DNA from 2 places in the Pseudomonas sp. NPDC079086 genome. Region 1 is predicted to be linked to the other one. Evidence: predicted binding sites of a transcription regulator. Region 1 holds the regulator's gene; the other holds the start of a gene.
What was found. The regulator sigma-54, encoded in region 1, starts transcription at its own class of promoters, with help from an activator protein. The targets are predictions, from matches to a motif close to ANTGGCATNNANNTTGCTNT.
Positions count from the first base shown of each region.

Region 2: ACIGEK_RS10155 (CmpA/NrtA family ABC transporter substrate-binding protein) is a predicted target of sigma-54. The motif match lies at 9,250-9,269, and genes of this name have one in related genera.

Region 1 is NZ_JBITTY010000004.1:168,923-180,576, forward strand. Features, by position in the region: gene ACIGEK_RS18815 (carbon-nitrogen hydrolase family protein) at 1-635, shown strand, start outside; gene tldD (metalloprotease TldD) at 638-2,095, shown strand; gene yjgA (ribosome biogenesis factor YjgA) at 2,144-2,662, opposite strand; gene pmbA (metalloprotease PmbA) at 2,766-4,112, shown strand; gene ACIGEK_RS18835 (HPr family phosphocarrier protein) at 4,175-4,447, opposite strand; gene rapZ (RNase adapter RapZ) at 4,460-5,317, opposite strand; gene ptsN (PTS IIA-like nitrogen regulatory protein PtsN) at 5,320-5,793, opposite strand; gene hpf (ribosome hibernation-promoting factor, HPF/YfiA family) at 5,809-6,117, opposite strand; gene ACIGEK_RS18855 (RNA polymerase factor sigma-54) at 6,310-7,824, opposite strand; gene lptB (LPS export ABC transporter ATP-binding protein) at 7,963-8,688, opposite strand; gene lptA (lipopolysaccharide transport periplasmic protein LptA) at 8,691-9,233, opposite strand; gene lptC (LPS export ABC transporter periplasmic protein LptC) at 9,220-9,789, opposite strand; gene ACIGEK_RS18875 (KdsC family phosphatase) at 9,797-10,336, opposite strand; gene ACIGEK_RS18880 (KpsF/GutQ family sugar-phosphate isomerase) at 10,336-11,310, opposite strand; gene ACIGEK_RS18885 (ATP-binding cassette domain-containing protein) at 11,559-11,654, shown strand, end outside.
Region 2 is NZ_JBITTY010000002.1:130,422-142,075, forward strand. Features, by position in the region: gene ACIGEK_RS10110 (thioesterase family protein) at 1-205, opposite strand, end outside; gene ACIGEK_RS10115 (polysaccharide lyase family 7 protein) at 321-1,010, opposite strand; gene ACIGEK_RS10120 (ABC transporter ATP-binding protein) at 1,156-1,950, opposite strand; gene ACIGEK_RS10125 (ABC transporter permease) at 1,978-2,967, opposite strand; gene ACIGEK_RS10130 (CmpA/NrtA family ABC transporter substrate-binding protein) at 3,025-4,413, opposite strand; gene ACIGEK_RS10135 (transcriptional regulator) at 4,891-5,208, opposite strand; gene ACIGEK_RS10140 (hypothetical protein) at 5,420-5,812, shown strand; gene alaC (alanine transaminase) at 5,981-7,207, opposite strand; gene ACIGEK_RS10150 (ANTAR domain-containing response regulator) at 7,348-7,926, opposite strand; gene ACIGEK_RS10155 (CmpA/NrtA family ABC transporter substrate-binding protein) at 7,928-9,124, opposite strand; gene acnB (bifunctional aconitate hydratase 2/2-methylisocitrate dehydratase) at 9,629-11,654, opposite strand, start outside.

The DNA of each region.
Region 1 (11,654 bases):
CCCGCGACTTGGGGCTGTGGGTTGTCGCCGGCACTTTGCCCCTGCCGCCGGATGGCCAGCCCGAAGCCAAGTCTCACGCCTGCTCCTTGCTGATCGATAATCACGGCGAGCGCGTTGCACGCTATGACAAGCTGCACTTGTTTGACGTGGATGTCAGCGACAGCCACGGCCGTTACCGCGAGTCTGATGATTACGCCTTCGGCAGCCAGGTGGTGGTCGCCGATACCCCGGTTGGGCGCCTAGGCATGACCGTCTGTTATGACCTGCGCTTCCCCGAGCTTTACAGCGCCCTGCGCGCCGCGGGTGCCGAGTTGATCAGTGTGCCGGCAGCCTTTACCGCAGTCACGGGTGCTGCGCATTGGCAGATACTCACCCGCGCGCGGGCCATTGAAACCCAGTGCTATGTGCTGGCCGCCGGGCAAGGCGGTACCCATCCAGGTGGACGCGAGACCTTTGGCCATTCGGCGCTTGTCGACCCTTGGGGGCGCGTGCTCGCGGAACTGCCGCAGGGGCCGGGCGTACTGCTGGCCGAGCGCGATGGGGCAGAGCAAGCGGCGATCCGTCAGCGCATGCCAGTGGTGCGGCATAAACGATTTTTTGCAGCGGCCGAAATGCGGCTGCCAAGTTTGGAGTAGTTATGAACAATTTGTTGGTATCCGTTAGCGAGCATTTGCTCGGGCCGGGCGGTTTGACCATTGAGCATCTGCCTGCAGTCTTGGCTGATCTGGCCGGGCCGGGAATCGATGCGGCCGATCTGTATTTCCAAAGCCAGGTCTCGGAAACCTGGGCGCTGGAGGATGGCATCGTCAAGGAAGGCAGCTTCAACCTCGACCAGGGGGTAGGTGTGCGTGCTCAGTCCGGCGAGAAAACCGGGTTTGCCTACAGCAATGCGATCACCGCCGATGCCCTGAGCCAGGCTGCGCGCGCAGCCCGTTCGATTGCCCGCGCCGGCCAGAATGGCCGCGTGCAAGCGTTCAGCAGTCCGCTGGTCAAGCCGCTGTATGCCCAGGACAACCCGCTGGATGTGCTGGGTCGTGCGGAAAAGGTTGAGTTACTCAAGCGCATCGACGTTGCTACCCGCGCCCTTGATTCACGGATCAAACAAGTTTCGGTCAGCCTGGCCGGGGTTTGGGACCGCATTCTGGTGGCTGCCAACGACGGTAGCCTGGGCGCGGACATCCGACCACTGGTGCGTTTCAACGTCAGCGTGATCGTTGAGCAGAATGGTCGCCGCGAGCGCGGCAGCCATGGCGGCGGCGGACGTACCGATTACCGCTACTTCCTCGAACAGACCAGCAATAACGAAGAACGCGCCATGGGCTATGCCCGTGAAGCGCTACGCCAGGCGCTGGTTAACCTCGAGGCGATTCCGGCACCGGCCGGCACTATGCCGGTGGTGATGGGCGCTGGTTGGTCCGGTGTGCTGCTGCACGAAGCGGTCGGCCATGGTTTGGAAGGCGATTTCAACCGCAAGGGCAGTTCGGCCTACAGCGGCCGTATGGGCGAGCAAGTGGCTTCCAGCCTGTGCACCATCGTCGATGACGGCACCTTGGCCGAACGTCGCGGCTCCCTGAGCATGGACGATGAAGGCACGCAGACCCAGTGCACCACGCTGATCGAAAACGGCGTACTCAAGGGCTATATGCAGGACAAGCTCAACGCTCGCCTAATGGGCGTGGCGTGCACCGGTAACGGTCGCCGTGAGTCCTATGCGCACTTGCCGATGCCGCGCATGACCAATACTTACATGCTGGCTGGCGAGAGTGACCCGGAAGAAATCATTCGTTCGGTGAAGAAAGGCATCTACTGCGCCAACCTTGGCGGCGGCCAGGTGGATATCACCAGCGGCAAGTTCGTGTTTTCCACCAGCGAGGCTTACCTGATCGAGGACGGCAAGATCACCGCCCCGGTCAAAGGCGCAACCTTGATCGGCAATGGCCCGGAAGCCATGAGCAAGGTGTCGATGGTTGGTAACGACCTGGCGCTGGATAGCGGCGTCGGTACCTGCGGCAAGGATGGGCAATCGGTGCCGGTTGGCGTGGGCCAGCCGACGCTGAAGATCGATGCAATTACTGTGGGCGGGACGGGTAGCTAAAAACCATCGATTGGGTTGAGCGTTGCGCAGCCCAATCGATGGAGTGCTTTAGCGTAAACCGCGCTGGGCTTCGTCCAGTTCGCGGATGTATTTGAAGATTTTGCGTGAAGCGGCAGGCGCTTTGTTCTGCGCCAGTTCGTGCTGGCCCTGACGGATCAATTGACGCAGGTGCTGGCGGTCGGCGTCGGGGTATTCGACGACAAATTTTTCCAGGGTGTCGTCGTCGCCGTTGAGCAAGCGGTCGCGCCAGCGCTCCAAGTTGTGGAAGCGTTCGTTGTACTGGCGGGTGGAGGCATCCAGCTGGTCGAGCAGGGTCAGGATGGCTGGGATGTCCTGGTCGCGCATCAAGCGGCCGATAAACTGCACATGGCGCTTCTTCGCGGCATTGGCAGTGTGCTTGGGCGCTTCGGCCAGCGCGCGGCGCAGCTCGTCGGTCAGCGGCAGCTTGTTCTGCAGGTCGAGTTTCAGGGTGGTTAGGCGTTGCCCCAGATCTTGTAGCGCATGAAACTCGCGCTTGACCTGGGTTTTGCTCTTCTCGCCGGAGAAGTCGTCAAGGTATTCAGACATGGTGGCGGTCCAGTGGAAAACGCCGACATGATAGCAGCAAGTTTCCAGCTGTAAGCGTCTGGCCTGTGTGGCCGCGCTTGCCGCTTATCGTTCAGGAGTTCTTATGAGTGCTGTAGACATCGTTGGCCCCGAGGCTGTGCCGCATTTGCAGGCGCAGGTGGAGCAGATTATTGCTGAAGCGAAAAAGCAGGGCGCTAGCGCCTGTGAAGTGGCGGTTTCGGTGGAGCAGGGCTTGTCCACCACGGTGCGTCAGGGTGAAGTGGAAACGGTAGAATTCAACCGCGACCAGGGCTTTGGCATCACCCTGTATGTCGGTCAGCGCAAGGGCTCGGCGAGCACTTCGGCCAGTGGCGAAGCTGCGATTCGCGAAACCGTAGCGGCAGCGCTGGCGATTGCCAAACATGCCTCCGAGGACGAATGCGCCGGTTTAGCTGATGCGGGCTTGATGGCCCGCGAACTGCCGCAGCTGGATCTGTATCACGCCTGGTCGATCACCCCAGAGCAGGCCATCGAACAGGCCTTGAGTTGCGAGGCAGCGGCTTTTGCCGCCGATCAGCGGATCAAGAATGCCGACGGCACTACGTTGAATACCCACCAGGGTTGCCGGGTATATGGCAACAGCCATGGCTTTATCAACGGTTACGCCAGTACACGGCACAGCCTGAGCTGCGTGATGATTGCCGAGCAGGGCGGTCAGATGCAGCGCGATTACTGGTATGACGTCAATCGGCAGGGCGAGTTACTGGCTGATGCCGGGAGCATTGGCCGTCGTGCAGCTGAGCGTGCGGTCAGCCGTTTGGGCGCGCGTCCGGTGCCGACCTGTGAGGTGCCGGTGCTGTTTGCTGCAGAGCTGGCGGGCGGGTTGTTTGGCAGCTTTCTAGCGGCAATTTCGGGTGGCAACCTGTACCGCAAGTCGTCGTTCCTTGAGGGCGCGTTGGGGCAGCAGTTATTCCCTGAATGGTTAACCCTCGATGAGCGGCCGCATATTCCGCGTGCGCTAGGCAGTGCTGCTTTTGATGGTGATGGCTTGGCCACTTATCCCAAATCCTTTGTCGAGCGTGGTGAGCTGCTGTCCTATGTGCTCGGCACCTATTCCGGGCGCAAGCTGGGTATGCCGAGTACCGCCAACTCAGGCGGTGTGCATAACCTGTTTGTCAGCCATGGCGATGAAGACCAAAAAGCATTGCTTAAGCGCATGGGGCGTGGGCTTCTCGTCACCGAACTGATGGGGCAGGGCCTGAATATGGTCACCGGTGATTATTCGCGCGGTGCGAGTGGTTACTGGGTGGAGAACGGTGAAATTCAGTTCCCGGTGCAGGAAGTCACCATCGCCGGCAACTTGCGCGACATGTTCAAGCAGATTGTCGCGGTGGGCAGTGATCTGGAGCTGCGCAGTAATATCCGCACTGGTTCGGTGCTGATCGAGCGCATGACGGTGGCCGGTAGCTAACCTATAGGGCACAAAAAGGGCTGCCCGTTTGTACGGTGCAGCCCTTTTTATTGCCTGCGGTTTTACTCACCTTCGTCGAAGTAATTGTTGATCAAGTCGCTCAGGGCCTGCAGGGCTTCGGCATCCTGTTCGCCTTCGGTATGCAGGTGTATGGCCGTGCCTTTACCGGCGGCGAGCATCATCACCGCCATGATGCTCTTGCCGTCGACCAGGCTCTCCGGCGTGCGGCCTACCTTAACCTGGCAGGGGAAACGCCCGGCGACGCCGACAAACTTGGCAGCCGCGCGGGCGTGCAGGCCAAGCTTGTTGATAATGGTGATTTCGCAGGCGGGCATCGCGGCAATTCCTTAACTGAGGTCGCGGTGGCGAATCTGAACGTTCTTCAGGATGGGTTTGAGGGTTTCACCTAGGCGGTTGGCCAGGTATACCGAGCGATGATGGCCGCCAGTACAACCGATCGCCACCGTGACATAGGCGCGGTTGCTGGCGGCAAAACGTGGCAGCCATTTGGTCAGGTAGGCGAGGATGTCCTGATACATGTCTTCGACATCGGCCTGTGCAGAGAGGTAATCGACTACCGGCTGGTCGAGCCCGGAGAAATCGCGCAAGTCCGGCTTCCAGTAGGGGTTGGGCAGGCAGCGCACATCGAATACCAGGTCGGCATCCACCGGCATACCGCGCTTGAAACCGAAGGATTCCAGCAGAAATGCGGTGCCTGGCTCGGGCTGATTGAGCAGGCGCAGCTTGAGGCTATCGCGCAGCTGATAAAGATTGAGGTGCGTGGTGTCGATCTTCAGGTCGGCCAGGTCAATAATCGGCCCGAGCAGCAGGCTTTCATCGGCGATGGCTTCAGCCAGCGAACGGTTTTCGTTGGTCAGCGGATGGCGTCTGCGGGTTTCCGAGAAGCGCTTGAGCAGGGTTTCTTCGTCGGCATCCAGGTAGATCACATCGCACTTGATATGCCGTGCGCGTACTTCCTCTAGCAGCTCGGGAAAGCGCTTGAGGTGGCTCGGCAGGTTGCGTGCATCAATCGACACCGCGACCTGCGGATGCAGCAGCTCGGTGTGCAGCAGGGCGCGCTCGGCCAGTTCAGGCAGCAGCCCGGCGGGCAGGTTGTCGATGCAGTAGAAGCCGTTGTCCTCAAGCACATCGAGGGCGGTGCTCTTCCCGGAGCCGGAGCGACCGCTAACGATGATCAGGCGCATGCTCAGGCTCGGTTGAGTTGGCTTTGTACGTCCACGACCACCTGATACAGGGCTTCACTGCTTTCGGCTTGACGCAGGCTGGCACGCACATCGCTGCGATCGAGCATGCTGGCGATTTGCCGGAGCAGTTCCAGGTGAGCGTCGGTGGCCGCTTCGGGCACCAGCAGGACAAACAGCAGGTCCACTGGGGCGCCGTCGATGGCGTCGAAGTCTACGGCAGAGTCCAGGCGCAGCAAGGCGCTGATCGGCGCTGTACAACCGGGCAGGCGACAGTGCGGAATGGCAATGCCATTACCGAAACCGGTCGAGCCGAGTTTTTCGCGGGCAATCAGGCTTTCGAAGATGTCTTGGCCGTCCAGGTCAGGCAGCTCGCGCGCCACCAGGTTGGCAATCTGTTCGAGAACACGTTTTTTGCTGCCGCCCGGCACGTTCACCAGGGAACGGCCGGGGGTCAGGATAGTTTCAAGTCGGATCATAGGAGATAGACGATGTCAGCGGGCCATAGCGCCCTGTTGACGTTCGAGCTGTTTTTCCTTGTGTTTGATGAGTTGTCGGTCGAGTTTATCAGTCAGTAGATCGATGGCTGCGTACATGTCTTCATGCTCGGCATTGGCGACAACTTCGCCGCCGGCAATGTGCAGGGTCGCTTCGATTTTCTGTTTGAGCTTCTCGACCTCCATGGTGACTTGCACGTTGGTAATCTTGTCGAAGTGGCGCTCCAATCGGCCGAGTTTTTCGGCGATGTAGTCGCGTAGGGCGTCGGTCACATCCAGCTGGTGTCCACTGATGTTGACTTGCATACCGCTTTCTCCTTGTTGCCGTGTGTAAGAGGCAGGCGAGAGGCCTGCCGCCGGAACACTGTGGCGTGGAAGACTCTACAAAACGAGCCTGGCACGGTCGCTGATTGCTTGCTGGCAGTATGGCTGCTTTTGCGAAAAGGCGAGGCCGGACGTGTTGTGTATCGAGTGATCGTCTTCCTTCTTCGTGCCGCCTTAGATCAATCGTTTGCGCTCACTGGAAGGCGCTATTCCGAGGGATTCACGGTACTTGGCGACCGTGCGGCGAGCGACTTGAATGCCCTGTGCTTCCAGTAAACCAGCGATCTTGCTGTCACTCAACGGCTTTTTCGCATTTTCCGCCGCGACCAGTTTTTTGATGATGGCGCGGATCGCGGTGGACGAGCATTCGCCGCCCTCGGAGGTGCTGACGTGGCTGGAGAAGAAGTATTTCAGCTCGTAAATACCACGTGGCGTGTGCATGAATTTCTGCGTGGTTACCCGCGAGATGGTCGACTCATGCATACCTACAGCTTCGGCAATATCGTGCAGCACCAAAGGCTTCATCGCCTCGTCGCCGTAATCAAGGAAGCCGCGCTGGTGCTCGACGATCTGCGTGGCAACCTTCATCAGGGTTTCGTTGCGGCTCTGCAGGCTTTTGATAAACCAGCGCGCTTCCTGCAGCTGGTTACGCATAAAGGTGTTGTCGGCGCTGGAATCAGCGCGCTTCACAAAGCCGGCGTATTGCGCGTTGACCCGCAGGCGCGGCATCGCTTCTTGGTTCAGCTCTACCAGCCAGCGCTCGTTGTGTTTGCGCACGATCACGTCGGGCACCACGTATTCCGGCTCGCTGGATTCAATTTGCGAGCCGGGGCGCGGGTTGAGGCTCTGGATCAGGTCGATAACCTGACGCAACTCGTCCTCCTTGAGCTTCATGCGGCGCATCAGCTGGCTGTAATCGCGGCTACCGAGCAGGTCGAGGTAGTCGCTGGCCAGGCGCTGGGCTTCGCTCAGCCACGGAGTTTTCGCCGGCAGCTGACGCAGTTGCAGAAGCAGGCATTCGCCCAGGTTGCGTGCGGCGATGCCGGTGGGTTCGAACTGCTGAATGCGGTGGAGTACGGCTTCGACTTCGTCGAGTTCGATGTCCAGTTCCGGGTCGAAGGCCTCGACCACTTCTTCCAGCGTTTCTTCTAGATAGCCCTGCTGGTTGATGCAATCGATCAGGGTGACGCCGATCAGGCGGTCCTTGTCCGACATCGGGGCCAGATTGAGCTGCCAGAGCAGATGACTTTGCAGGCTCTCGCCGCTTGAGGTGCGGGTGGTGAAATCCCACTCGTCATCATCGTTGGTGCTACTGGGCAGGCTGCTGGCGCTGGTCTGGTAGATGTCTTCCCAGGCGGTATCGACGGGCAGCTCATTGGGAATGCGCTCGCCCCAATCGCCTTCCTCCAGGTTGTCCACGGTCTGCGTGGCTTCCTGATAGTTGGTTTCCTGATAGGGCGCTTCGGGCTGTTCGCTGGGGCTGGCACTTTCTGCGCCATCGGCCATGGGGTCCGAATTGTCGAAATCATCGCCATCTTCCTGGCGTTCGAGCATCGGGTTGGACTCCAAGGCCTCCTGGATCTCTTGTTGCAGATCCAGGGTAGACAGTTGGAGCAGGCGGATGGCCTGTTGCAGCTGCGGTGTCATCGTCAGCTGCTGGCCCATTCTCAGGACTAGCGATGGTTTCATTGCAGACCTTATTTACCGGCGTCTGTGCGCAATCCACTACAGGGCGTTTTCAAAAAGCGCCACTAGGAAGCAAATTATATGCCTGACTTTAAGGGTTTTGCCTAGCCTTGGCTGCAGTCGGCTTGAGAAAAGCTGTGGTTACAGCCTGAACTCATGCCCCAGGTAAACTTCTTTCACTGTCTGGTTGGCCAGAATTGCTTCGGCATCACCTTCGGCGATCAGCTGGCCATCGCTGACGATATAGGCCGTTTCGCAGATATCCAGGGTTTCGCGGACGTTGTGGTCGGTGATCAATACACCGATACCCTTGGCCTTGAGGTGATGGATGATCTGCTTGATATCGCCCACGGAAATCGGGTCAACACCGGCGAAGGGTTCGTCGAGCAGGATGAACTTGGGGTTGGTCGCCAGAGCGCGGGCAATTTCCACGCGGCGGCGCTCACCACCAGACAAACTCATGCCGAGGTTGTCGCGGATATGGCTGATATGAAACTCCTGCAGCAGGCCTTCAAGTTCCTTGCGGCGTGCGGCGCCGTCGAGGTCCTTGCGGGTTTCCAGGATGGCCATGATGTTGTCGGCCACGCTGAGCTTGCGGAAGATCGAGGCTTCCTGTGGTAGGTAACCGATGCCGGCACGAGCGCGGCCATGCATGGGCTGATGGCTGACGTCGAGGTCGTCGATCATCACGCGGCCCTGATCAGCCTGCACCAAGCCAACGATCATGTAGAAACAGGTGGTCTTGCCGGCACCGTTGGGGCCGAGCAGTCCGACGATCTGCCCGCTGTCGATGCTCAGGCTGACGTCGCGCACGACCTGACGGCCTTTGTAGCTTTTGGCCAAGTGTTGGGCTTTCAATGTGGCCATTATTACTGCGCCTGCTGGTCGGCTGGTTTGTTCTTCGGCTGGATCACCATGTCGATGCGCGGACGTGGCGCAGTGACGTTGGTGCCTGTGGCTCGGCCGGCGTTGACGATCTGGCGCTGGGTGTCATAGACGATCTTCTCGCCTTCGAAGGTGTTGCCTTCTTGAATCACCTTGGCTTGGTCGATCAATACAACGCGATCATTGGCCATGAAGTATTGGATGGTCAGGCCGTAGGCTTTGACGACCTGCTTGTCGGCAGATGGCAGTTGTTCGTAGTAGGCCGGCTTGCCGACAGAGGTAAACACTTCGACATCGCCCTGGGCATTCTGGGTGATGGTCACGGTGTTGCCCGTGATTTTGAGTGTGCCTTGAGTAATCACAACGTCGCCGCGGTAGACCGCTACGCCTTGTTTGTCATCGAGCTCCGCGCTGTCAGCCTGGATACGGATTGGCTGTTCGCGGTCGGATGGCAGTGCCCAGGCGCTGACACTTCCGAGTGCGGCGCTGAGGCTGAGTAGTAGGGGGAGGGTGTTAACGAGCCTCATGCTGACCTCTTACGTTGGACAGCAGGAGCATCCTGCCGTCATTCATGTACGCTTTCATTCCTTTCGCCGTGGTCACCCCATTGGCCGCATCGATTCTAACGGCTTGCTGAGTCTGCGCATATTCCTTCTCGGGGAATACGGTCAGGCGGCTGGTGGTGAGAATAGTCGGGCGGCCTTTGGCGTCTGTGCGTTCAACGCGCACCTTGTCGATCAGTTCGACCTCAACGCCGCCTGGCGATACTTCGCCGCGCTCGCTACGGATTTTCCAGGGCAGCTCGGTGCCGCGGAAAAGGTTCATGTTTGGGCTGGCCATCAGGGTGATGTCGCTGGCCTTAATGTGCTCGACCTTGTCAGCTGTTAGGTCGTAGTGCAGCTTTCCGTCGGCCTGGTATTGAACGGTGTAGGTGTTGGTGGCGTAAAAGTCGATGGCGTTGTCAGTTTCAGCGCTGGCGGATTGCTGGTTGAAACTTTCCGGGCTGAGGTTCCAGTAGCCAAGCGCTGCCACTAGCAGTGCGACGAAGGCGAACAGGGCAATATTGAATAACTTGCGTGGCATGATTGACCTATAGGTAAGCGGCTTGAGCGGCTTCAAGGGTGCCTTGGGCGTGCATGATCAGTTCGCAGAATTCGCGGGCGGCGCCTTCACCGCCGCGAGCACGGGTAATTCCGTGGGCATGTTGGCGGACAAAGCCGTCGGCGCTGGCGACTGCCATGCCCAGGCCCACGCGGCGGATCACTGGCAGGTCGGGCAGGTCGTCACCCAGGTAAGCGACTTGTGCATAGTCTAGGCCCAGTTCGCCGAGTAGCTCATCGAGTACCACCAGCTTGTCTTCGCGCCCCTGATACAGGTGTTGAATCCCCAGGTTCTGCGCGCGGCGCTCAACCACTGGGGTTTTGCGGCCGCTGATAATAGCGGTGTGTACGCCGGAGTTGATCAGCATCTTGATGCCGTGACCGTCGAGGGTGTTGAAGGTTTTGAACTCGCTGCCGTCGACGAGAAAGTACAGCTTGCCGTCGGTAAGTACGCCATCGACGTCGAAAATCGCCAGTTTGACGCTCTGGGCGCGTTGCAATAGATCGTGATTGATCGGGGCTGTGCTCATCACATCACCCCGGCGCGAAGCAGGTCGTGCATGTTCAGTGCGCCGATTGGCATGTCGTTGTCGTCGATCACCACCAGCGAGCTGATCTTGTGGTCTTCCATGATTTTCAAAGCCTCTGCCGCAAGCATTTCCGCGCGTGCGGTCTTGCCGTTGGCGGTCATTACGTCATCGATAATGGTCTGGCGCACGTCAATGTTGCGATCCAGGGTGCGGCGTAGGTCGCCGTCGGTGAATATTCCGGCCAGGCGGCCATCGTCCTCAGTCACCACGGTCATGCCCAGGCCTTTCTGGGTCATTTCCAGCAGTGCATCACGCAGTGAAGTGCCACGTTTGACGCGTGGCAGGCTGTCGCCGGCGTGCATGACGTTTTCCACCTTGAGCAGCAGGCGTCGGCCCAATGCGCCGCCCGGATGGGAGAACGCAAAGTCTTCGGCGGTAAAACCGCGGGCTTCCAGCAGGGCAATGGCCAGGGCGTCGCCCAGCACCAGGGATACGGTGGTAGATGAGGTTGGGGCCAGATTCAGCGGGCAGGCTTCCTGGGATACGCGGGCGTCCAGGTTGACTTCAGCTGCTTTGGCTAGTGGCGACTCTGGGTTGCCGGTCATGCTGATCAATGTGATGCCGAGGCGTTTGATCAGCGGTAGCAAGGTGACAATTTCTGCGGTAGAGCCCGAGTTGGATAGTGCCAGCACCACATCGTCGCGAGTGATCATGCCCATGTCGCCGTGGCTCGCTTCTGCCGGATGCACAAAGAATGCTGTGGTGCCGGTGCTGGCCAGGGTGGCGGCAATCTTGTTGCCGACGTGGCCGGATTTGCCCATGCCGACTACGACTACGCGGCCTTTGCTGGCGAGAATTAGCTCGCAGGCACGCACAAAATCACCGTTGATCCGCGCTAGCAGATCCTGGATGGCTTCGAGTTCCAGGCGGATGGTGCGCTGCGCTGACTGGATCAGGTCGGTGGACTTGCTCATGACTTCATCTGCGGCGTACGGGCTAAAAGCTGTCGATTATAACGGTAAAGGTGCGCCTGCCCAGTGTTTCCAGTTGTCAGTTGCTTGCAGGAACTGTGCGGCGCTTAATCTTCGGCAATATGTTCAGTCTTGGGTGGGGCATGCCGCGATGGTATAGTTCGCGGCCATTTTCGGTACGTTCGACGAGCCGTAGTGCCCTTTGTTCGGGGCGGTACGTCAGTCAGGCAAGCGTTTAGCAAGGAGTCCAGATGAGCGCCGAGAACCCGTATGCAGTTGAGTTGAAGGGCGTCAGCTTTAAACGCGGCGAGCGGGATATTTTCAAAAACATCGATATTCAGATTCCC
Region 2 (11,654 bases), on a different contig from region 1:
GGTCCGTGACGATAATGCCGGTGCCGTCTTCCTGGGTTTCTTCAATGCCGAACTCAAACAGAAAGCGTGCCCGTGCCTCGGAAATCATCGAGATCATCGAATCATTGCCCAGGTGGTTGGCCGCGTTGATATCGGTGACTCGCACGGTTAGATGAGTGCTGTAGCAGAATTGGTCTTCGGGGAACTCAAGGGTCAGGCGGGCCATAGGGCGTCTCGTGCAAGCGGAAGGGTGCTGGTGCAGGGCGTCATTGTACGTGGGCACATCGCCATGAGCTGCCATCCAACCCATCAATGATACCCACTGGTTAATCTTAGGATGCTCAGCGGTGCAGGGTATTGAGCCAGTAAAAGGTCACTCGTCCCCCTTCTTGAGTGGGGCCGTAGTTATCCTGAACATAGGCGCCGGCTTTGAAGTAGAGCAGTTGCGTGCTCCAGTACCCGCTCAGTTGCTGGTAGAACGAGCCGTTATCGCCATGGCTGCTGGTGACTTTTACGCCGAGCTTGCCGCTCGGGGTGATGCGCAACTCGTAGCTGAAGCGCTGATTCAGCTGAATTTTTTCTGCCAACAGAATGTTCTGTACGTCGCTGTCTCCTGGGCGCTTGCGTAGCAGCAGTTCAAGGCGACCTACGCCGCGTAGATAGTGGTATTGCAGTTTCAGCAGTGGGTCGTTGTCGCTACCGGGTTGATCTTTACTGTGCACCTGGGCAATCACGATTTTGTTCTTGCTTGGGACTTGATTGACGCTAAGGACCGCAGTCAGATAGTTGTCAGCGCTGGCGTGGTACCAGTTGCTCAGGCTGCCGTCGGCTTGAGTCTCACGTAGTTCGCTGCGCGGATAACGGGCATTGGCGGTGTGTGAGCCGTTGACCGGGACCCAGAGCGTGACGCTGTGGTCGGCGTTGCGGCGGAAATACTGGCTGCTATAGCCGTTGTTGAGGCGCGCAGTGCTGATGGTGGCAGGGCCTGGGTCAGTGGGGATCGATAGGTTCCAGGTGGTCAGGTCAAGCACAGGTAGTCCTTATGAATGCTGGGTTGGCTGGCTCCTGTTCGGTGATGATCGGCACGCTAAGTTCAGTTGGACTGACCGGTGGGGTGATTGTTTATCAGCAGCGGAACAGTCAGGCCTGCACCTGACTATTCAGCGCTGGCGTGTACTAGGCGGCGGGGCGCACCTGCTTCTGGTAGAGAAACTCCAGTACTGCGGCGCGGTACTCGTGGTAGCGCGTATCGTGCGCCATGGCAATACGCTCGCGCGGGCGCTCCAGTTCGATATGAAGAATCTCGCCAACGCTGGCGGCCGGGCCGTTGCTCATCATTACGATGCGGTCCGAGAGCAGCACGGCTTCGTCGACATCGTGGGTGATCATGATCACCGTGTTGCCGAGGTCGGCGTGGATCTCCATCAGCGAGTCCTGCAGATGCGCGCGGGTCAGGGCGTCGAGGGCACCGAAGGGCTCATCCATCAACAACACCTTGGGTTGCATGGCCAGGGCGCGGGCAATGCCGATGCGCTGCTTCATGCCACCGGAGATTTCGCTCGGGCGTTTGTCGCGAGCGTGGGTCATGTGCACCAGAGCCAGGTTGTGCTCAATCCAGTCGCGCATTTCGCTGCGGCTTTTATCGCCCTTGAATACCTGGCGTACGGCCAGTTCAATGTTCTCGTAGCAGGACAGCCAGGGCAGCAGGCTGTGGTTCTGGAACACCACGGCGCGTTCCGGGCCGGGCGAGTTGACCTCGCGGCCATCGAGAATGACCCCGCCGCTGGTGGCTTGATATAGCCCAGCGACGATGTTCAGGGCGGTGGATTTACCGCAGCCGGAGTGACCGATCAAGGAAACGAATTCGCCCTTGTCGATCTTCAGGTTGACGTTTTGCAGTGCGCAATACAGGCCCTTGTCGGTGGGGAAGTCGATGCCGACGCCGGACAGTTCGAGGTGTGGACGGTTCATGTGATGCTCCTCAATTCTTCGATGCGCTTAGCGCAGGTCGGCGTTTTTGTCCCAGCTGACACGGCGTTGCAGTGCGAGCATGAGGCGGTCGAGGGCGAAACCGATCAGGCCGATGACTACCACCGCCACCATGATCCGCCCCAGGGAGTTGGAGCTGCCGTTCTGGAACTCATCCCAGATGAATTTACCCAGGCCCGGGTTTTGCGCGAGCATTTCAGCGGCAATCAGCACCATCCAGCCGGTGGCCAGCGACAGGCGCAAACCGGTGAAGATCATCGGTATGGCTGCCGGAAGGACGATGCGGCGCACGTGGCTGAGTGGCGACAGGCTAAGTACGCGGCTGACGTTTTGCAGGTCTTTGTCCAGGTTGGCCACACCCACTGTGGTGTTGATCACGGTGGGCCACAGGCAGCACAGCGCTACGGTAACCGCCGAGGTGACGAAGGATTTGGCAAACAGTGGCTCGCTGCTGGTGTACACGGCGCTGACCACCATGGTCACCAATGGCAGCCAGGCCAGCGGCGATACCGGTTTGAAAATCTGGATCAGCGGGTTGATGGCGATATAGATGGGTTTGCTCAAGCCGCAGACAATCCCCAGTGGGATAGCGATGAGCGAAGCAATTAGAAAACCAGTCATCACCGTGTACAGGCTGGTGAGGATCTGTTTAAAGAAGGTTGGTTTGCCGGTGTATGGGCGAATGCTGACCTTGGCGGCGGGGTCTTTGGCCAGCTTTTCGGCATTGCGCACTTCCTGGCGCTCGAAGAACGCATCGGCCTTTTTCTGTTCGCGCAGGTGCTCATTGACCAGTGCGCCGAACTGAGTGGCCACCTGGGTCGGAGCCGGGAATTTGCCGAGACTGGTATCGATGCTGCCTGCAACCAGTTGCCAGAACAATAAGAAGGCCAGGGCGCCGATGGTTGGCATCAACAAATTCGGTAGCCAGCGCTTGAATGCGGCTGCGCGGGCTGTTTTCAGGGTGTCTTGAATGGGTTGGGCGACGGCTGGATTACTCATCGTCATATCCTCTGGTAACGATGGGGCGGCAGGTGCGGACCCCGGGCGCCGGATGGGTTAGAGCGTGGAGTCGGCTTTCAGACCAATCTTGAATTGCTCGATGTAGGCGTTGGGTTTGCGCCCGTCGTAGCTCAGGCCATCGATAAATTCATTGGTTGGCGCACGGAAGCCTTCCTCGCTAGCCGGCGGAAAGTCCTCAGCCTTGGCTTTACCTTCTGCAATCAGCTCATCTGCGGCGCTGCGATACACCGCCGGCAGGTAGACCTGCTTGGCAATGTCGAAGTACCAGCTATCCGGCTTGGCATCGCTGACTTGGCCCCAGCGGCGCATCTGGGTCAGGTACCAGATAGCGTCGGAGTAGTAGGGGTAGGTGGCGTTGTAGCGGAAGAACACGTTGAAGTCCGGTACGTCGCGCTTGTCGCCTTTCTCGTACTCGAAGGTGTCGGTCATGGAGTTGGCGATCACCTTTGCATCGGCCCCCACGTATTCAGGGCGCGCGAGGATTTCTACGGCTTCGGCGCGGTTGGCGTTGTTATTTTCATCCAGCCACATGCCGGCACGGATCAGGGCCTTGACCAGACGCTTGTGGGTTTCCGGGTTGGCGTCGGCCCATTCTTTGGAAACACCAAGAACTTTCTCCGGGTTGTTCTTCCAGATCTCGTAGTCGGTAATCACCGGTACGCCGATGCCTTTGAACACGGCAGCCTGATTCCACGGCTCGCCGACGCTGTAGCCGCTGATAGTGCCGGCTTCCAGGGTGGCAGGCATTTGCGGCGGCGGGGTGACCGAGAGCAGGGCGTCAGCGTTTAGGGTGCCAGTGATGTCGCCTTTGCCCGGTGCGTAATAACCCGGGTTGATCCCGCCAGCAGCCAGCCAGTAGCGCAGCTCGTAGTTATGGGTGGATACCGGGAACACCATGCCTAGGTTGAACGGCTTGCCCTTGGCTTTGTATTGCTCGATGACCGGTTTCAGTGCATCAGCTTTGATCGGGTGCACCGGTTTGCCGTCTGCCATCGGCACGTGTTTTTTCATTTCCTCCCACACGGCATTGGACATGGTGATGCCGTTGCCGTTGAGGTCCATGGAAAATGCGGTGACCACATCTGCCTTGGTGCCAAAGCCGATGGTGGCGCCTAGAGGCTGACCAGCGAGCATGTGCGCACCGTCGAGTTCGCCGGTGATAACTCGGTCCAGCAGTACCTTCCAGTTGGCTTGGGCTTCAAGAGTGACGTACAGCCCTTCATCCTCGAAGAAGCCTTTTTCGTAGGCGATCGCCAGCGGGGCCATATCAGTAAGTTTGATAAAGCCGAGTTTGAGTTCGTCCTTTTCCAGTTCGGCAGCCAGGCTGATTTGCAGGCTGAGCGGATTGAGCAACAGGGCTGCGGCGCAGCCAAAGCCAGTCAGGGTCTTTTTCAGCAGCGAACGGCGAGCGTTGAAATGACGCATGGTAAATCCTCAAGCCTCAGAAACGAAAAAAGACGTCAACGGCCAACACCGCCCAGCGAGGGCAGTTTGCCTTTGACGTCTTTGTCTATTCGTCCCGATCACCGCCGTTGGCGATCTGAAGACGGGTATTAGGTCTTGAGGAGGTCATTGCAAAGGGCTTGCCAGCTTTATTAAAGCCGCCAGTTGCTATCGCCGATTAGGCCCTCAGTGGGTCTATATCGAGTCTAGGAAAAGTCAGTAAGTTATTTAAATACATATAGTTAAGAAAGTTATCTAACTATTAATTTAGGCTGCTATTGACAGGCCGGCGGGTTTATTTCCCGGGCCGATGAGGTCGCGTTCTGAGCCAGAGGCGTGCAGCTACTCACAAAGGTGAGCGTTTTTGGTTCGCCAGGCCCGATTGCATCGGGCACTGCATTACCCGCATCACATGCTTTACGTAAACGCACACTATTGGGTTCTAACTACAGCGCGGCGTTACTGTGCTGCAGGCCGGCGCTGCGCTTCTTCTATGAATTCCTTAAGCCAGCGCAGTACCTCCACTGCCTCCCATCGCGACGGGTCGAACATGGCATAGGCCAGGCCCTGATAGCCGACTACATCCAGCTGCCGGTGATAGCCCGCGCGTTGCAGCAAGGCTTCGATCTCGGCAAAGCAGGTGTTGAAGTGCACCCGGGAAAACGGTGTTTTGCCCTCAGTGACGATGCCTTCAAGCTGTAATTCATTGACGGTAGCTCGGACTTTTTCCAAGGGCATGCGGTTTACGCTGTGTTTCAGCTGCAGTACGTCGAGCATCTGGGTACTCCTGTTAACGCCTTGTATGGGCCCGATCTGCCGGGCGGCATGGTTGGCTGGATGGCATGACCAAGGGTAATCGAAAAATACTGTACAAATAAACAGTATTCGATAATAGTAAGCCCAAGGCCTTAACCGGCACCTACTCGATCACTCGCGCCATCTGCCCGCAAAGCCAATGGCCACAGGCACTGCAGAGGAGTCACTAACAATGCAACAGATGCTGATGACAATTGTGCTGTTGGGTCTTTTGGCCGGCTGTGCGCAACCGCAGCTTGATCAACCCAGGGCTAATGGCACCTACCTGGTGATTGAGAACGGCCTGGCCTGGGCCGTGCTGGTATCGGACGGCAAGCGCGTGGAAGAGCAGGGCACGGTGGTGGATGTGATCAGACTGCCGAGCGAGGGTTCTGCCGTAGCGGCCAGTTATGTGATCGAAACGGCCAATTGCGGCCGTGTGCAGTGGTTGAGCGAACGCTCGGATGCGGCGGATGGCATGACCAACCTGATGTCGCTGCACAGCAACAATCAACTGGGGCAGAGCGGTTGCGTGATTACCGATGGCCTGACCCGGGTTTGGACGGTGCTGGATTACTCCGGCTGAAAACTCAAAGTCTGCTGCGCGTCGGCCCTGCTGCGTTAAAAACAGGCTCGGAATGCTCATGTACAAAAGTACACTCCGCTTCCTTGCCTGTTTTTGCCTTGCAGGATACTAGCTCGCGAGACTTTGAAGAAATTTCAAGGGTACCTTTCAGTACCCTCTATCTGTTGCTTATTCGTCGGTCTTAGCTTTTTTGCCGGGTAACAGTCCATCGGCGCGGAACATCGTCTTGATCCCGCGAATTGCCTGACGGGTGCGGTCTTGGTTTTCGATCAGGGCAAAGCGCACATGATCATCGCCATAGTCGCCAAAGCCGATGCCAGGCGAGACGCAGACCTTGGCCTCCAGCAACAGCTTCTTGGCGAACTCCAGCGAGCCGAGCTGCGCGTACTGCTCGGGAATCTTTGCCCAGACATACATCGAGGCTTTCGGGTTTTCGACCATCCAGCCCAACTCGTGCAGGCCTTTGACCAGCAGGTTGCGGCGATGACGGTATTGCTCGGCGATATCGCGCACGCATTGTTGATCACCTTCTAGCGCGGCAATCGCCGCCACCTGCAGCGGGGTGAAAGTGCCGTAGTCGTGGTAGCTCTTGATCCGCGCCAGGGCGTTGACCAGCTCCTTGTTGCCGACCATAAAACCGATACGCCAGCCTGCCATGTTGTAGCTCTTCGATAGGGTGAAGAACTCTACGGCAATGTCCTTGGCGCCCTGAACCTGCATGATCGACGGGGCTTTCCAGCCGTCGTAGACAATATCGGCGTAGGCCAGATCGTGGATCACCAGCACGTCGTATTGCTTGGCCAGGGCTACCACACGCTCGAAGAAATCCAGCTCGACGCACTGCGCGGTCGGGTTGGAGGGGAAGCCAAGGATCATCATCTTCGGCTTGGGGATCGATTCGCGAATCGCTCGTTCCAGCTCAGCAAAGAAGTCCACGCCGGGAATCAGCGGCACTGAGCGTACCTGGGCGCCAGCGATGACCGCACCATAGATGTGGATCGGGTAACTGGGGTTGGGCACCAGCACGGTGTCGCCATGGTCCAGGGTTGCCAGCATCAGGTGCGCCAGGCCTTCCTTGGAGCCGATGGTGACGATGGCTTCGCTTTCCGGGTCGATCTCGACTTCGTAGCGGTCTTTGTACCAGCGCGAAATAGCGCGGCGCAGACGTGGAATGCCGCGCGAGGTGGAGTAGCCGTGGGTGTCTTCACGCTGCGCGACCTGCACCAGCTTCTCGACAATATGCGGCGGCGTGGGGCCATCCGGGTTGCCCATGCTGAAGTCGATGATGTCTTCACCACGGCGACGCGCGGCCATCTTCAGCTCGGCGGTGATATTGAAAACGTAAGGGGGGAGTCGATCAATGCGCGCAAAGCGGCGCGAAGCTTGGTCAGCCATGCTTTCCTCGGATACGTAAGCGCCCGGAACCGTCCGAGCGACGTTGGCCAGTGCGCTGGCCAGGCGGCGAAGATAAGCGGCGCGCCACCCGGCTGTCCAGCACAGTCAAGTGGCGCAGTGGCATAACAGTGCAGCTCGGTTCAGCTACCGAGCATGTCGTGCATGGCGATGATCTGTTCGGCCACCTGCGCCAGCTTCTGCTGACGGCTCATGGCCTGACGGCGCATCAGGGTGTAGGCCTGTTCCTCGTCGCAGCTTTTCATTTTCATCAGCAGGCCCTTAGCCAGCTCGATGCGCTTGCGTTCGGCCAGCTGCGCATCGCGGGCCTGCAGCTGTGCGCGCAGCGCCTGGTCGCTCTCGAAACGCGCCATGGCCACATCGAGAATCGGCTGCAAGCGCTGGGCGTGAATGCCTTCGACGATATAGGCGCTGACGCCGCTCTGGATTGCCTGGCGCATCACGCCTGGGTCGTGCTCGTCGGTGAACATGACAATCGGTCTCGGCTGATCGCGGCTGACCAGCACCACTTGTTCCATCACGTCGCGGCTGGGCGATTCGGTGTCGATCAGGATCACGTCAGGGCGTACTGCCTCGACCCGTTCCGGCAGGTCAATGGTCAATCCGGATTCGTCGATTACTTCGAAACCGGCCTCGGTCAGGGCGGTTTTCAGGCGACCGACCTTCTTTGCGGTGTCATTGATCAGCAGGATGCGCAGCATCTTAGCGGCTCTCCTGTTGGGCGCTGAGGGACACATCGGCCAGGGCGTGCAGGGCAAAGCTGTGTGCGTAACCGGCCGGGTTACTGCCGTCCCAAACCTGGCCGTCGAGCAACTGGCTGCTGCGCATATCGCCGGGTATGTCGATACCGAGCGCCTCGGCAGCCTGGCGGTAAAGGTCGAGTCGCTGCACCTGGCGGGCAATAGCCAGGTAGTCCGGGTCTTCGCGCAGTAAGCCCCAGCGGCGGAACTGGGTCATAAACCACATGCCGTCGGACAGATAGGGCTGGTTGACCGCGCCGTCCGCATGAAAACGCAGCGGGTGGGCGTCCTGCCAGGCATGGCCAAGGCCGTCCTGGTACTGGCCGAGAAAGCGCGGCTGGATGGCCGACAGCGGCGCGTCGATATACTCGCTGCCGCTGAGTAGTTGCGCCGTACTGCGTTGGTTTTCCTCGCTCTCATCGATAAACCGGCTGGCTTCCAGCACCGCCATGATCAGGGCGCGAGCACTGTTGGGGTGTTGTTCGGCAAATTCGCGGGTGCAACCCAGAACCTTCTCCGGGTGATCGGGCCAGATCGCCTGGCTGGTGCTCAGGGTACAGCCCATCTGTTCATCCACCGCCTGGGCGCTCCAGGGTTCGCCGACGCAGAAACCATCGATACGTCGGGCCTTGAGGTGCGCGAGCATCTGTGGGGGCGGTACGACGACGCTGTCGATATCAGTCAGCGGGTGAATGCCTTGGCTGGCCAGCCAGTAATTCAGCCACATGGCGTGGGTGCCGGTGGGGAAGGTCTGGGCGAAGGTCAGTTTTGCTCCGGACTGGTGCGCACGTTGCGCCAATGCGCTGCCAGTGCTCACGCCGTCGGCTTGCAGGTCGGGCGACAGGTTGATGCTCTGGCCGTTCTGATTGAGGCCCATCAGCACCGCCATATCGGTGGCTGGCGCGCCGCCCAGACCAAGCTGTACGCCGTAAACCAGGCCATAGAGGCTATGAGCGGCGTCCAGCTCGCCGCTCAGTAGCTTATCGCGCAGGGTGGCCCAGGAGGCCTGGCGCTGCAGGTTGAGGGTCAGGCCATGCTTCTCGGCGAAGCCCTGGGTGGCGGCCACGATGACCGATGCGGCGTCTGTGAGGGCCATAAAGCCGATATTCAGTACCGGTTTTTCCGGTGTATCGCTGCGGCTGATGTCGTACTCATTCATGGTGCGTTTCCTGTGCCCACACAAAAAGGTGCCGTGCCGAGCGCCGACTTGAGTCTGCGATCAGAACGACACCATTGTCTATTTCAGCCATTTCCGCCGTTGGAAACGGTTGTACTAGCTGATGCGAAGCAATGCATGTGCCAGTGCTGGCTGGTGGGCTTCAGACAAAACAAACCCCGCCATAGCAGGGTTTGTTTTGGATCCGTTCAGGGTTAGCGTTCCCGCGTTTGCCTGAGCGGCGTTTGAGAGACTTGTTGCATGCGGCTTTAGCTACCGCTGGTCAGCACTTGCCCGTCGGTGGTAGTGGCGATGTGTCCACTGCTGCAGCCAGCCAAGCCAATTACGCAGAGTGCGGCAATAATCAATTGCTTCATAAGTCTCTCCAGATGGTTTGTGGTGCATTGTGCATCCACATCCCAACAGTAGTTGTACGGCGTTTTTTAGCAAGGCAGGCACAAAGAAAAAGCCCCGCACTAGGCGGGGCTTTCTTGTCGCGGGTAACGCTTAGACCTGAACAGCAGGGATCTGGGCGTTTGCAGCGGCTTCACGGAACTCGGCGATCTGGTCGAAACTCAGGTAGCGGTAGACGTCCGCTGCCATGGTGTCGATTTTCTTCGCGTAGACCATGTATTCCTCAACAGTCGGCAGTTTACCGGTGATGGCTGCAACAGCAGCCAGCTCGGCCGAGGCCAGGTAAACGTTGGCACCATCGCCCAGACGGTTGGGGAAGTTACGGGTGGAGGTCGAAACCACGGTGGAGTTCGCCTCAACGCGTGCCTGGTTGCCCATGCACAGCGAGCAGCCCGGCATTTCCATGCGCGCACCGGCTTTGCCGTAGATGCCGTAGTAGCCTTCTTCGGTCAGCTGATGCTGGTCCATCTTGGTCGGCGGCGACAGCCACAGACGGGTCGGCAGGGTGCCTTCGACTTTTTCCAGCAACTTACCGGCAGCGCGGAAGTGACCGATGTTGGTCATGCACGAACCGATAAACACTTCGTCGATCTTCTCGCCCTGAACGGAGGACAGCAGACGAGCATCGTCCGGGTCGTTCGGTGCGCAGAGAACCGGCTCGTTGATATCGGCCAGGTCGATTTCGATGATTTCGGCGTACTCGGCGTCCTTGTCGGCCTCCATCAGCTTCGGATCGGCCAGCCAGGCTTCCATCGCTTGAGCGCGACGTTCCATGGTGCGGGCATCGCCGTAGCCTTCGCTTATCATCCAGCGCAGCAGGGTGATGTTCGACTGCAGGTACTCGGCGATGGCTTTTTCCGGCAGCTTGATGGTGCAACCTGCAGCGGAACGCTCGGCAGAGGCGTCGGACAGCTCGAAAGCCTGTTCAACGGTCAGCTCGTCCAGACCTTCGATCTCGAGGATGCGGCCGGAGAAGATGTTCTTCTTGCCTTTCTTCTCGACGGTCAGCAGGCCTTTCTGGATGGCCACATAAGGGATGGCATGCACTAGGTCACGCAGGGTGATGCCCGGTTGCAGTTTGCCCTTGAAGCGCACCAGTACCGATTCCGGCATGTCCAGCGGCATTACGCCAGTGGCAGCGGCGAAGGCCACCAGGCCGGAACCGGCCGGGAAGGAGATGCCGATTGGGAAGCGGGTGTGCGAGTCGCCACCGGTGCCGACGGTATCCGGCAGCAGCATGCGGTTCAGCCAGCTGTGGATGATGCCGTCGCCAGGACGCAGAGATACGCCGCCACGGGTGCGGATGAAATCCGGCAGGGTGTGGTGGGTGGTGACGTCGATTGGCTTCGGATAGGCCGCGGTGTGGCAGAACGACTGCATCACCAGATCAGCGGAGAAGCCCAGGCAAGCCAGGTCTTTCAGCTCGTCGCGGGTCATCGGGCCAGTGGTGTCCTGGGAACCGACGGTGGTCATCTTCGGTTCGCAGTAGGTGCCAGGACGCACGCCTTTGCCTTCTGGCAGGCCGCACGCCTTGCCGACCATCTTCTGCGCCAGGGTGAAACCCTTGGTGCTAGCAGCAGGTGGCTCAGGCAGCTTGAACAGGTCGGTTGGGCCCAGGCCCAGTTCTGCGCGCGCTTTCTCGGTCAGACCGCGACCGATGATCAGCGGGATACGGCCGCCAGCGCGGACTTCGTCAAGCAGTACTGGGGTCTTCATTTCGAAGGTGGTCAGTACTTCGTCGGTGCCGTGCTTGCAGACTTTGCCAGCATGCGGGTACAGGTCGATCACATCGCCCATGTGCATGTTGGAAACGTCGAATTCGATTGGCAGGGCGCCGGCATCTTCCATGGTGTTGTAGAAGATCGGAGCAATCTTGCTGCCGAAGCAGAAACCACCAGCGCGCTTGTTCGGCACGTTAGGGATATCGTCGCCGAAGAACCACAGCACCGAGTTGGTGGCGGATTTACGCGAGGAGCCGGTGCCGACTACGTCACCGACATAGGCAATTGGGAAGCCTTCGCCGCGCATAGCTTCGATCTGCTTCATCGGACCGGTTACGCCTTGCTCGTCCGGCACGATGCCATCGCGGGCCATTTTCAGCATGGCCAGGGCGTGCAGT